Regions from separate parts of the Brevibacterium sp. HMSC22B09 genome, predicted to be linked through region 2. Evidence: riboswitches for the same ligand, from Rfam matches in the RefSeq annotation. Region 2 holds a riboswitch; each other region holds the start of a gene.

Region 1 (4,169 bases), on a different contig from region 2:
TGAGCACTTCTAGAAGGTTAGGCTCTGTTGTGTCGTAGGTGATGCCATTCAAGGTTTTGAAGAGTGCCTCGAAAATTGTTTTTGCGCCGAGTGGCGGCACAGCCATCCCGATCTGTTTTCGAACCGATGAGCGTGAGCCGCTGAAATTGAAATCGTCAGGAAATGTCTGCAGCCGGGCTCGCTCACGGTTAGTGAGTGCGCGGTTCTCTTCCCAGTGGTAGACGTGCGTGCCGCCCCCGCCTGAACCGGTGATGGTGTAGCTGGGCTCTTCTCTTCTCAGGCGCCTGTAGATATGGCTGAGTGTTGCTCCTTTGACGTTCAGCTTGAGGTTTTCTGGCATGGCAGCGCTAAAGGCGTTGCCACCTTCGGGTATGTATGTCAACCGTTGCCGTACGCGTTCAGTGTGAACAGGATCTTCCGTGTGTTTGACGTTCAATCCTGCTGGATATGTTGCGCTAAGCGCGGTTTCAGCTGAAACGTACCTGGGAAGGTTTAAAGCATTGTTTCTTGGTCCGTGACTAGGCGCCGGGACCTTGAATCTGACTTGTTCATCCTTGTGGATTCCAACAATGATGACTCGGTGCCGAGTCTGTGGGACACCGTACTCTTCGAATCGGTACAAATGGGGAACAATGTCGTAGCTTTTTCCCTTTGCCGCCTGCAGGTCAGCAAGTATTTGCTTAAATGCGTCACCTTGATTGGCGCTTCGAACTCCACCGACATTTTCGGCAACAAACCATTTAGGCTCTTTTTTATTCAATACTGCTACGCCGGCTTGGTATAGCCCACCGAAATCGCCCAACAGGCCTTTCTGTTTGCCCACAAGACTGAAGTCGTTGCACGGGAAACCAAACGCAAAACCATCGATGGGTTCAAAAGAATCTAAGTCCTTGATTGCCTCACGGGCGTCAATGTTTCGGACGGCTTGAGGCCGGTGGGCGAGGATGTTATTCCTGTAGGTTTCGCAGGAATCGCTGTCGATGTCGACAGCCCATTGGTGCTCAAGAACTATAGGGTCCGTGTTTGAGTTTGCTGGTACGACGTGCTCATTGAACGATTCAGCAGCCATTGATGCGCCGAGGGACAGCCCGCCGGGACCTGAAAAGAACTCCCCCATGGAGTAATGAGCAGCCACCAGCGCCTACCTCCCGGTCTGCAGATCCCGCAATAGTCGGTTTTTGTCTTTGCCCCGAGTTTGGCGATTCGTGGCTGACTTTGACTTCCTGATGCAGCATATCGCCAGGCACTGACATAAGCGAATAGAAACGCTGGCCTTGAGCCGATGGGCTGTAATTCCATGGGTACGCAGCGGCGCTCATTCGAGAATCCCACCACGAGTGGCCTCGGGTCTAAGGTGGCACCGTCTTCATGCGAACTGTGTCCTTCCACCCAATCCCGTGCGCCAGCGCACTGTCCTTGCTAAGGTATCGGCCGTACGACAGGGGAGCGCCTCGGATCAAACCTAGAGATCCGAACAAGGGCGCTGAGAGTGCGATGCCGCAGACCCTCGAACCTGCCCGGTTAGCACCGGCGAAGGAAGTCGAGCACACTCTTGACCCCTCCTTGCCTTGAGGAGGACTCATGACACAGGACAACCGTGTCCAGCCCGGACACCACACCAACCCAAGCAACCCGAACACCACCTCGTCAGCACAGACGAAAAACCCACGGCCACAGAGCACGCAGACAAAAACCAGCCTGCGCTGGCGGACCGTTGACATCATCGTCACCGTCGTCATCGCAGTAGCAGTCGGCGTCATCTTCTGGGGAGTCGCTGCCATTTGGGGCGTCTTCGAACTCTGGACCGTCGCATTCCCACCACTGGTCGGCCTGTTCGGCGGCATCTGGGTGCTTGCAGGGCCACTGGCCGGAATCATCGTCCGCAAACCCGGTGCGGCCATCATCGCCGAAACACTCGCCGCTGTCGTCGAAGCAGTGCTCGGCTCCCACTTCGGTGCAACCGCCATCATCTCCGGCCTCCTGCAGGGAGCCGGCGCCGAAATCGTGCTCCTCGCCTTCCTCTACCGCAAATGGAACCTGCCCGTCATGCTCCTGTCCGGCCTCGGCGCAGGTGTCGCCCTGGTGGTCGGCGAAATAGTCATGTACTACGCCAAATGGGCTATGACATTCAAGGTCGTCTACGCCGTGTGCGGAATCGCCTCCAGCATTATCATTTCCGGGTTGGGTGCATGGCTCCTGTGGAAGGCAATCGTGCCCACAGGCGCACTGTCAGCCTTCGCTTCCGGGCGGACGACAACCACACCCCGCCAGCACACAACCCCCAACCGCACATGAACTGAAAGACCCCGATGACCCACACCGCACACACCACGCCCACACGCAGCCTCACATGGCGCACCGTTGACATCATCGTCGCAGCAGTGCTCGCCGTCGCACTCGGTGCCGTGTACTTCGCGTGGACGTCCCTGCGGCCGATCATCGACGTCCCGTTCAACCTCGTGTTCCCACCAACCACGGGCCTAGTCGGCGGCCTCTACCTGCTGGCCGGGCCCGTGGGGGCACTCATCATCCGCAAACCCGGCGCCGCGATCGTGTGCGAACTCATCGCCGCAGCAACCGAAGCTCTCCTGGGTTCCGTCTTCGGCCCGGTCATCCTGTTCACCGGCCTGTGCCAGGGCATCATGACCGAACTCGTCTTCGCCCTGACCCGTTACCGCCGCTACACCCTCGGCATTTCCGTCTTCGCAGGCCTAGCACCCGCCATTTCGGTCTCCATCACCGACAACATCTTCTGGAACGCCGGCTGGGCCCTCGAATGGCAGCTGGTCTTCGCCGCCTGCGCCCTGGTCTCCGGACCCGTATTCGCCGGCCTGGGCGGCTGGTTCGTCTACCGCGCCATCCGCCGGACCGGAGTGCTGACCGGATTCGCATCCGGCACCGACCCGCGCCCGAGGCGCCGCCCACCTCACGCCGCCTCCTCACCCGAAGGTGCGGGTCACCGGGGGAGCCCCTCAGAAAGTGAAAGTCCCGCAGATTCGTGACCACCACCTCGTCATCCCGACCCGCGGCAGTGTCCGCCCGCGGGTTCACCTGGTACCACTCCGGCCGTTCAGAACCGGCCGTTTCCGACCTCGACCTTGAAATCCCAGCCGGCCAGAAAGTTCTGCTGGTCGGCGGTTCCGGTGCTGGAAAATCAACGTTCCTCCACGCCGTTGCCGGTGTCCTGCCCGATGAATCCGGCGAACAGTTCGGCGAACTCCTGGTTGACGGCCTCCCACCGGACCCCGCCCGCGGAATCTCCGGGCTTGTTCTGCAGGACCCCGATTCGCAGGTGATCCTCGCCGAAGTCGGCGACGATGTCGCCTTCGGCATGGCCAACGTCGGCATCCCAGCCGCAGACATCGCCCGCCGAATCCCCGAAGCTCTCGCCATTGTGGGCCTCGACGTCCCGCTGACTCACCCGACGGCAGCTCTGTCCGGTGGGCAGAAACAGCGCCTGGCCATCGCCGGGGTTGTCGCCATGCAGCCGGGCTTGCTGGTGCTTGACGAACCCACCGCCAACCTCGACCCATCAGCCGTCGAATCCGTGCGCGACTCCATCATCGCCGCGCAAGAAGCCACCGGCGCGACCATGCTGATCGTCGAACACCGCCTGCCGGTGTGGACCGAACACGTCGACCGGATTGTGGTTCTGGGCCCCGGCGGTGTTCTCGCCGACGGCAGCCCTGACACGATCCTTGGCGACCAAGCCTTGCGTCCCTCACTGGAGGCTGCCGGGCTGTGGCTGCCCGACGCCGCCCTGCCCACGCCGTACGTGCCGACCATTGGCGAAACCCTCATGACCGCCGACGGCCTGGGCGTTCAGCGCGAAAACAGCGAACCCGTCGCCGAACTGACCGCAGCGATTCACGCCGGCACAGCGCTCGCACTGACCGGCCGCAACGGTGCCGGAAAATCCACCACCGCACTGACCTTGGCCGGTCTGCTCAAACCCGCATACGGCCAGCTCACGGCAGCAGATCAGCTGAGCACCCTCAACGGCACAGTCCGTCCGACCAAACACAGTGACCCTTTCCGGTGGAGCTCCCGCGAACTCGTGCCCCGCATCGGCATGGTGTTCCAAGAACCCGAACACCAATTCCTGCGCCCCACTGTCTTGGACGAACTGCGGTTTGGTCCACAGCGAGCCGGCTGGGATCCCCAAGCGG
Region 2 (4,169 bases):
GGGCTGGCTCGGTGAGAACGGCGTGGTGAGCGGCGCCTCGTAAGCCGGACCGGTACCTCGTCAGCCGGACCGGTACCTCGTCAGCCGCACGCTCACGCGACCATTGAGGAGACCATTCCGGTCAGGTAGGGCACCAGCCAGATGGCCCACACAGTCACGGAGAACTTGTGGAAGATGGCCTTGGCGCGTTCGGTGCCCTTGATCATCACAATGAGCGCCCAGAAGAAGTGCACCGCCATGAGGATCAGCGCAATCAGGCCGGTGATCGCCATGGTGATCGACAGGATCTGGGCGAGAGAACCATCGGGGGCGTTCGACATTGTCGAATTGCCTGCGGCGGCAATGCGGCGCATGACCTCGGTGCCGGAAGCATCGAATAGCAGACCCAGTCCGAACAGGGCCACGTGCGGCCAGGTGAGGGTCTTCTTCAGCCGCTCGGCCCACACGCCGATCGTGTAGAAAACCAGTGCCAGTGAAATGAGGACAATCGCAAGAATCAGCATGCCTTCAGCCTCGCGCGTTCCTACTTTCTGCACATCGCGCAGAAAGCTGAACTTGGGGTCATACTTTCGGATGATTCTGCGCGTGAGCGGCACCAAGCGCACCGCCCACATGACCATCCAACCCGCGCCGCTTACGCGTGCGCGAACCCCTTAGGATAGGTTCAGAAAAAAGCCGCGGACGGCAGGCACGTGTCAAGCACATGTCCCGCGCACATCAGGCGGCAGCGGTCCAACCGGAGGAAGGGTTCTCGTGCCAGAGGTTCACCAGCATTTCAAAGACGCAGAAGATCCGTTTTCGCTTACCGGCTTGACCTATGACGACGTCCTGCTGCTGCCGGGCGACACCGATGTCATCCCGTCGGAAGCTTCGACGAAAACCCGGCTGACGCGCGAACTCGACATCGCGGTTCCGCTGGTCTCAGCCGCTATGGACACCGTGACGGAATCCCGCATGGCAATCGCCATGGCCCGCTTCGGCGGTCTGGGCATCATTCACCGCAACCTGTCGAAAGAAGACCAGGCTGCCCAGGTCGACTACGTCAAGCGCTCCGAATCCGGCATGATCACCGACCCGGTGACGATCACCGCCGAAAAGTCGCTCGAAGAACTCGACTACATGTGTGGCCAGTACCGCATTTCCGGCCTGCCGGTGGTTGATGACGATGACACGCTGGTCGGCATCATCACCAACCGCGACCTCCGCTTTGTGCCGCGCGCTGACTTCGCCACCACCACGGTCGGCGAAATCATGACCAAGATGCCGCTCATCACCGCCCCGCACGACGTTTCGGCTGAGAAGGCCTACGAACTTCTGGCAGAGCACAAGATCGAAAAGCTCCCGCTGGTCGACGAAAACAACAAGATCCAGGGCCTCATCACGGTCAAGGACTTCGTCAAGCGCGACGAATACCCCGACGCGTCGAAGGACGGCGAAGGCCGCCTGCTCGTCGGTGCTGCGGTCGGCTTCTACGGCGATGCCTTTGAGCGCGCGGGCCTGCTGGCCGAAGCCGGTGTGGACGTGCTTGTGGTCGACACCGCCAATGGCCACGCCCGCGGTGTGACGGACATGATCAAGTCGCTGAAGAAAGACCCGGCGTTCAAGAACGTGCAGGTCATCGGCGGCAACGTGGCCACCCGCGCGGGCGCTCAGGCACTCATCGACGCCGGCGCTGACGCCATCAAGGTGGGTGTGGGCCCAGGCTCCATCTGCACCACGCGCGTTGTCGCCGGTGTGGGCGTTCCGCAGGTCACCGCCATCAACCTGGCGTACCAGGCCGCCCGCGAAGCCGGAGTGCCCGTGATCGGCGATGGTGGTCTGCAGTACTCGGGTGACATCGGCAAGGCTCTTGTTGCCGGCGCTGATTCGGTCATGCTCGGTTCGCTGCTGGCAGGCTGTGAGGAAAGCCCCGGCGAACTCATCCTGGTCAACGGCAAACAGTACAAGGCCTACCGCGGTATGGGTTCGCTGGGCGCAATGGCGCCGCGCAAGGGCAAGTCATACTCGAAGGACCGCTACTTCCAGGCTGATGTCGCCACTGACACCGACCTCGTGCCGGAAGGCATTGAGGGGCGCGTGGCCTACCGCGGTCCGCTGCGCCAGGTCGCCTACCAGCTGACCGGCGGCCTGCGCCAGACCATGTTCTACGTGGGTGCCCGCTCGATTCCGGAACTGAAGGACAAGGGCCAGTTTGTGCGCCTGACCACCGCGGGTCTGAAGGAAAGCCACCCGCACGACATTCAGATCACCCAGGAAGCCCCCAACTACCACTGATCCGCCGCAGCCTGACCGGCTGCTGCTGTGAATATCTGCTGTGCGCCCGAGCCTCTGGCCGGGCGCACAGCTGTTTTTCTGGGTTTTTCTCACAGACCCTTTCTCACGAGGTGGAGCGCGCCTTTTCTGGTCTGCTCGGCTGCTCTGCGGACCGGTCTGCGGCGGAGCGGGATTGTGCCGTGGCTCTGCGTCATGCGCTTGTGTCAGTGGTGGGTGTTAGGGTGAGCGAAGTGACACGGGGTGCCGTTATACAGCGGCTGAGATTAACCCGTTGAACCTGTGTGGTTAGGACCAGCGAAGGGATGTCATGGAACTCAAAGACTATGCGGGCACGCTGCTTGAGTCTCTGCGTCAGCGCACGCCTTTAGTGCACTGCATTGTGAACACGGTTGTTCAGCAGTTCGCCGCGAATGTGCTTTTGGCAGCGGGTGCCAGTCCCGCCATGATCGACCACGAAGCTGATGCTGCTGATTTCGCCGGCATTGCAGATGGTCTGCTCATCAACTTCGGCACCCCAACATCGCACCAGTACCTGTCAGCCGACGGTGCCATCGACACCTTCAACCAGGCCGGTAAACCGTGGGTTCTCGACCCCGTGGGCTTTGGGATTTCCGGGCACCGCACCTCCCGGATTGTGCGCGCACTGAACAGCCGCCCGGCCGTTGTGCGCGGCAACGCCTCCGAAATCATCGGCCTGGCACAGCAGTCCGGCAGCGCCCGAGGAACCGACTCAACGCACTCAGTTGACGACGCCCTCGGGGCAGCCGCAAGCCTCGCCCAGTCAGGCATCGTCGTCGCTGTTTCCGGGGAGTCCGACGCCATTGTCTTTGCCGACGATTCCGGCACGCACACCGTGACAATCAGCGGCGGCAGCCCCTATATGCCCAGCGTCATCGGCACGGGGTGCTCGCTAGGAGCGCTCACCGCCGCCTATGCGGCAGCGGCCGCCCACACTCCGCAAACACAGGACCTCAGCCAGCAGGTAAGCACCGGCGTGGCTGCAGCGACAGCGCACCTGCACTTCACCTCGGCCGCCCAGGTGGCACACGAAAAAGCCAGCGGGCCCGGCACATTTGCCGCGCACTTCCTCGACGGCCTCTACGCTGCCCAACCTGAACACCTAGCCCGGATCCAGACCACGTGGACAACAGGAGGAATCGCATGAGCGCACCACTGGGCCGCCTGTCCGAATACAGCACTGACCTCTACCTGGTGACCGACACGGCGATGGCCGAAAGTGTTGGCCGCACAGTCGCCGACACCGTCGCCCAGGCAATTGCCGGGGGAGTGGGCATTGTGCAGGTGCGCGATAAGCACATTGACGACGCCGGCTTCGAAAAGCTCACGGTGAGCGTGCTCGATGCTGTTCAGCAGGCCCGTGAGGAACAGGGCATCGACACCGAGATCCCCGTTTTCGTCAATGACCGCGTTGATGTCGCCGCCCGCCTGCTGGAGCAAGGCCGGAAAGTCCACGTGCACGTGGGTCAGGGCGACATGTCAGCAGACGATGTTCGCCAGCGCATCGGTGCGGAACCGCTGCTGGGAGTTTCAGCCCAAGAGCCCGAACACTTTGAACGCGCCCGCAGTCAGGAAGTCGATCTGCTGGGCATCGGTCCGGTGTACGCAACCCAGACCAAAGAAACCGGTCGCAGCGCCATCGGCCCTGACGGTTTCCGGAAACGCGCCGAAATGGCGGGCCTGCCCGCTTTTGCCATCGGCGGCATCAAAGACCACAACGCGGCAGCCCTGCGCGGCACGGGTGCTGCGGGAATCTGCGTCGTGTCAGCCATCATGACCGCACCCGACCCAGCGGCGGCCGCACGCAGCATCCTTACGGCTTACACAGGAGAAAACTCATGACCGCAACCGGCCCTCGTCCTCCCGTCGCCGTCACG
Region 3 (4,169 bases), on a different contig from region 2:
CGATGTCGACGTGACCGTTGCCGCCCCTGAGGACTTGCGGAACGAAATGATCGGCGTCCCGGAAGGGGATCCGCTCACGGTTCGTCTGCGGCTGGAAAGCGTTGTCGACGGCATCTACGCCTCGGGAACCTTCGAAGCCCTGGCCAAAGGTCAGGATGCGCGGACGCTCGAGGACCTCGAACTGCCCCTGTCAGTCGAAGTCCAGGAGCTCTTCGTCTACGAACGCGGAGAAGACGAAGACTCCTATGCCGTTGAACGCGATAAGATCAACCTCGAACCGCTCATCCGCGATGCAGTCGTGATGGCGCTTCCGCTCAACCCGGTGGAATCGGACGACGATGGCGAATTTTCGTACACCGTCGGCGAATTCCCCGAAGACGAAGAAGCGGGATCGATCAACGATCGCCTCGCGGCACTGAAACATCAGTTAGAGAAGAAAGAGAGCTAGACGTGGCTGTTCCGAAGCGTAAGATGTCGCGCAGCAACACCCGCCACCGTCGTTCGCAGTGGAAGGCTCAGGTCCCCGGCCTGGTCAAGACTGTGGAGAACGGTCGCGTTGTGTACTCGCGCCCCCACCACGCAAAGCTGGTGGAAGACTCCAACGGCAACCCCCTGTTCCTTGAATACAAGGGACGTAAGGTCGCTGACGCCTGACACTATGACTGAAGCGCAGAATCTGCGTGAACTCAACGAGCGTCTCGGGATCGACATTGATCCCGAGACGCTTCGTCTTTCACTCACACACCGTTCCTACGCCTTTGAAAACGGCGGCATCCCCACCAATGAGCGCCTGGAGTTCTTAGGCGACTCCGTGCTGCAGCTGGTTGCCACCGAATGGCTGTTCCACAACAACCCGGCAATGGCCGAAGGGCGTTTGGCGAAAATGCGCTCCGCCGTCGTCAACACCCGTGCTCTGGCCGCTGTTGCCCGCCAGTACGGCATCGGCGACTACCTTCTGCTGGGCAAGGGCGAAGAGCTCACCGGCGGGCGCAACAAAGACTCGATCCTGGCCGACACAGTCGAAGCGATCATCGGCGCCTGCTACATCAGCCAGGGCCGGCAGGTAGCGGAAGACCTCGTGCACAGGTTCGTTGACCCCATGCTCGATGACGCCGTCAACCTCGGTGCCGGCATGGACTACAAAACCACCCTGCAGGAAGCCGCCGCGGACCTCGGCCTGGGAGTCGTGACTTACGACATCACCTCGGAAGGACCCGACCACGCGCGCGTCTTCACGGCGCAAGCACAGCTGGGCGACACCACGTGGGGCAGCGGTGAGGGAACGTCGAAGAAGAACGCCGAACTCGTCGCCGCCGAAGCAGCCGTCAAGGCCATCCGGGAGAAACACCCCGACTGGTCCCGCGCCTGATGCCGGAACTGCCGGAAGTTGAGCACGTTCGCCGCGGGCTTGAACCGTGGGCGGTCGGCTCGCGAATCGAATCCCTGCGGGTGCTCGACCCGCGCATTCTGGGCACCACCTCTAAGCGCACGGTCGATGCGACCGCTGTTGACCGTCTGACCGCCTCTGTTCCCGGCGGTCGTGTCGAAGGGGCGTGCCGCCGCGGCAAGTTCATGTGGCTGCCCCTGGCCACAGGCTCCGTCTTTCCCGACTCCGCTTCCGAGGTGCCGGCCGGCTGGGCAGTGGCCCTCCACCTCGGCATGTCAGGGCAGGTGAGGATCCACACCGCCGCCGATGCCGTGCATCGGCACACCAGGGCCGTGTTCGACATGTGCTCAGCCGACGGGACCCCGTGGCAGATGCGGTTTGTCGATCAGCGGATCTTCGGCCACATCGGCCTGGAGCCTCTCGTGACGGGGCTTGGCTCGCCGCGTCTGGTTGCGGCTTCGGCCGCCCGGATTGCACCGGACCCCTTCGAGGACGGATTCGATGCGGAAGGCTTAGCGCGGACTCTCAAGGGCCGCCGCACAGCAATCAAGGCCGCTCTGCTGGATCAGGGCGTGGTGTCCGGAATCGGCAATATCTACGCTGACGAGGCGCTTTTCGCCGCGGGAGTCCACCCTGCCGCCCGGACCGACCGCCTGCGCATCAGCCGGATTGAAAACACCCTGCACGCCGCCCGGGACGTCATGGCCCGTGCCATTGAGGCCGGCGGAACGAGCTTTGACGAACTGTACGTCAACGTCAACGGCGAATCCGGATACTTCGACCGCAGCCTCGGCGTCTACGGCAAAGCCGGCAGTCCGTGTACCCGGTGCGGTGAAACCGTGCGCAGCAGCACGATTGCCGGACGCACATCCCACTGGTGCCCCACCTGCCAGAAACCCCAGAGGCGGTACTGACACCGCCCGCTTGTTCCAAGAGCGCAGGCTATTTGCTCCAGCACCGTCGGAGGCTTACTCTGAGGGCGGTTCATGGGAGCCGGGACACGCCCGGCTGAGAGGGCGAAGCGGCCGACCATCAGCACTCGAAGCGGATCATGCCGACGTGAGGAGAATGGTGAAGACAGCGGTCATCGGGGCGGGAATCCTCGGACTCGCCACAGCCCTGCGGCTGCAGCGCGCAGGCCACGATGTCACCGTTTTCGATCCCGCGCCGGTCAGCGGAGCCTCCTACGCGGCCGCCGGCATGCTCGCCCCCGTTGCTGAAGTCCAGTTCGGCCAAGACAGTCTGCTGCCCATCATGCAGAAAGCCCTCGACGAATACCCGGAGTTCCTGGAACTGCTCGGGATGCCACATGACGCGGTCGGCTACGAAACCGCCGGAACCCTCCTGGTGGCAGCGGACCCCGGCGACCGCGAACACCTCGAACGAATGGAGAGGGCCTACGGCGAACGCGGACTGGCGTTCAACCACCTGCCCGGCAGCAGGCTCGCGCGTCTCGAACCCGCCCTGGCTCCGGGCCTGTCAGCCGGGGCTGAAATCCCCGGTGACCTGCGCATCGACCCACGCCGTTTCACGAACGCCATGCTGGAAGCACTGGGACCGGAGGCACTTGTCCGGCAGCGCGTCACCCGCCTAGAGGGTGCGGCCGTCGAAACCGCTGACGGCGTTCTTCACAGCTTCGACACGACAGTCGTGGCCGCCGGCATGGGCATCGCCGACATCGCGGGGCTGCCTGAAGACGCGGCACTGAGCCTACGGCCGGTCTACGGCGATGTCATCCGCGTGCGAGTACCCGAAAACCGTCTGCGCTTCGGCCCGCTGCTATCCCGCACTGTCCGCGCCGTCGTCACCGGCCGCAGCGTGTACGTCGTGCCGCGGGCAAGCGGCGAAATCGTCATCGGCGCATCCGTCCGCGAAGACCGCCCCGACACAGACCTCGGCAGCGTTGCCGACCTCCTGGCTGATGCCATCACGGTTGTTCCCGGGTTGCGCGACTGCGACCTCATCGACGTGACCACCCGCGCTCGCCCCACAACAGAAGACGACATGCCAGTGGTGACACGGACTCAGGTGAGCGGCACCTCGGCAGTTGTTGTTGCAGGAGGACTGTCCCGGCACGGCATCCTCCTGACCCCGTACGTATCCCGCCTGGCGGCCCAAGCCGCCGACACCCACCCGGAAGGAAGGATCCCATGAGCATCAAGGTCAACGGCACCGAGCAGGAGCTCGACGGCAAGCTCACGGTGCTTGACGTCGTGGCGCGCACGACCGACAAGGAGTTCAACCCGGACGGAACACCCGCAGACGGCAGCCGACCCGGCATCGCAGCAGCACTCAACGGAGCTGTCATCCCAAGGGCACGGTGGGCCCAGACGGATGTTGAAGACGGGGCGGTCATCGACATCGTCACAGCTGTGCAGGGAGGCTGATGTGCAGCCGCTGACAATCGGCCCGACCACCCTGACCTCCCGGCTCATCATGGGAACCGGCGGGGCAGTAGACCACACCAACCTGCGGGCAGCCCTGCAGGAATCCGGCACTGAACTCACAACCGTCGCCATGCGCCGCTACAGCCCGACAGAAGCCGGTTCGCTGTTCGCCATGCTGTCCGAACTGGACATCAAGGTGCTGCCGAACACCGCAGGCTGCTACACCGCAGCCGACGCTGTGCTCACCGCTGAACTGGCTCGCGAAGCGTGCGAAACCTCGCTGGTGAAGGTCGAAGTCATTGCGGACGAAAAGACCCTCCTGCCGGATGTCATCGCCACGCTCGAAGCCACGGAAATGCTCGCCGAGCGCGGCTTCGTGCCCTACGTCTACACAT

What was found. A riboswitch is a leader RNA that binds a small molecule or an ion and turns the genes downstream of it on or off. The one in region 2 is predicted to bind thiamine pyrophosphate.
Region 1: another riboswitch for thiamine pyrophosphate. It lies ahead of HMPREF3087_RS08140 (ECF transporter S component); the one in region 2 lies ahead of thiM (hydroxyethylthiazole kinase).
Region 3: another riboswitch for thiamine pyrophosphate. It lies ahead of thiO (glycine oxidase ThiO); the one in region 2 lies ahead of thiM (hydroxyethylthiazole kinase).

What each region holds. Positions count from the first base shown of each region.
Region 1 covers NZ_KV786025.1:54,952-59,120, forward strand. Annotated here, with positions in the region: gene HMPREF3087_RS08135 (DNA cytosine methyltransferase) at 1-1,135, opposite strand, end outside; TPP riboswitch at 1,431-1,556, shown strand; gene HMPREF3087_RS08140 (ECF transporter S component) at 1,582-2,295, shown strand; gene HMPREF3087_RS08145 (ECF transporter S component) at 2,310-3,002, shown strand; gene HMPREF3087_RS08150 (ABC transporter ATP-binding protein) at 2,999-4,169, shown strand, end outside.
Region 2 covers NZ_KV786006.1:6,475-10,643, reverse strand. Annotated here, with positions in the region: gene HMPREF3087_RS03430 (pseudouridine synthase) at 1-15, shown strand, start outside; gene HMPREF3087_RS03425 (HsmA family protein) at 93-503, opposite strand; gene guaB (IMP dehydrogenase) at 754-2,274, shown strand; TPP riboswitch at 2,501-2,594, shown strand; gene thiM (hydroxyethylthiazole kinase) at 2,582-3,439, shown strand; gene thiE (thiamine phosphate synthase) at 3,436-4,134, shown strand; gene thiD (bifunctional hydroxymethylpyrimidine kinase/phosphomethylpyrimidine kinase) at 4,131-4,169, shown strand, end outside.
Region 3 covers NZ_KV785998.1:41,542-45,710, forward strand. Annotated here, with positions in the region: gene HMPREF3087_RS01230 (YceD family protein) at 1-448, shown strand, start outside; gene rpmF (50S ribosomal protein L32) at 451-654, shown strand; gene rnc (ribonuclease III) at 659-1,369, shown strand; gene mutM (bifunctional DNA-formamidopyrimidine glycosylase/DNA-(apurinic or apyrimidinic site) lyase) at 1,369-2,301, shown strand; TPP riboswitch at 2,364-2,470, shown strand; gene thiO (glycine oxidase ThiO) at 2,456-3,541, shown strand; gene thiS (sulfur carrier protein ThiS) at 3,538-3,774, shown strand; gene HMPREF3087_RS01260 (thiazole synthase) at 3,722-4,169, shown strand, end outside.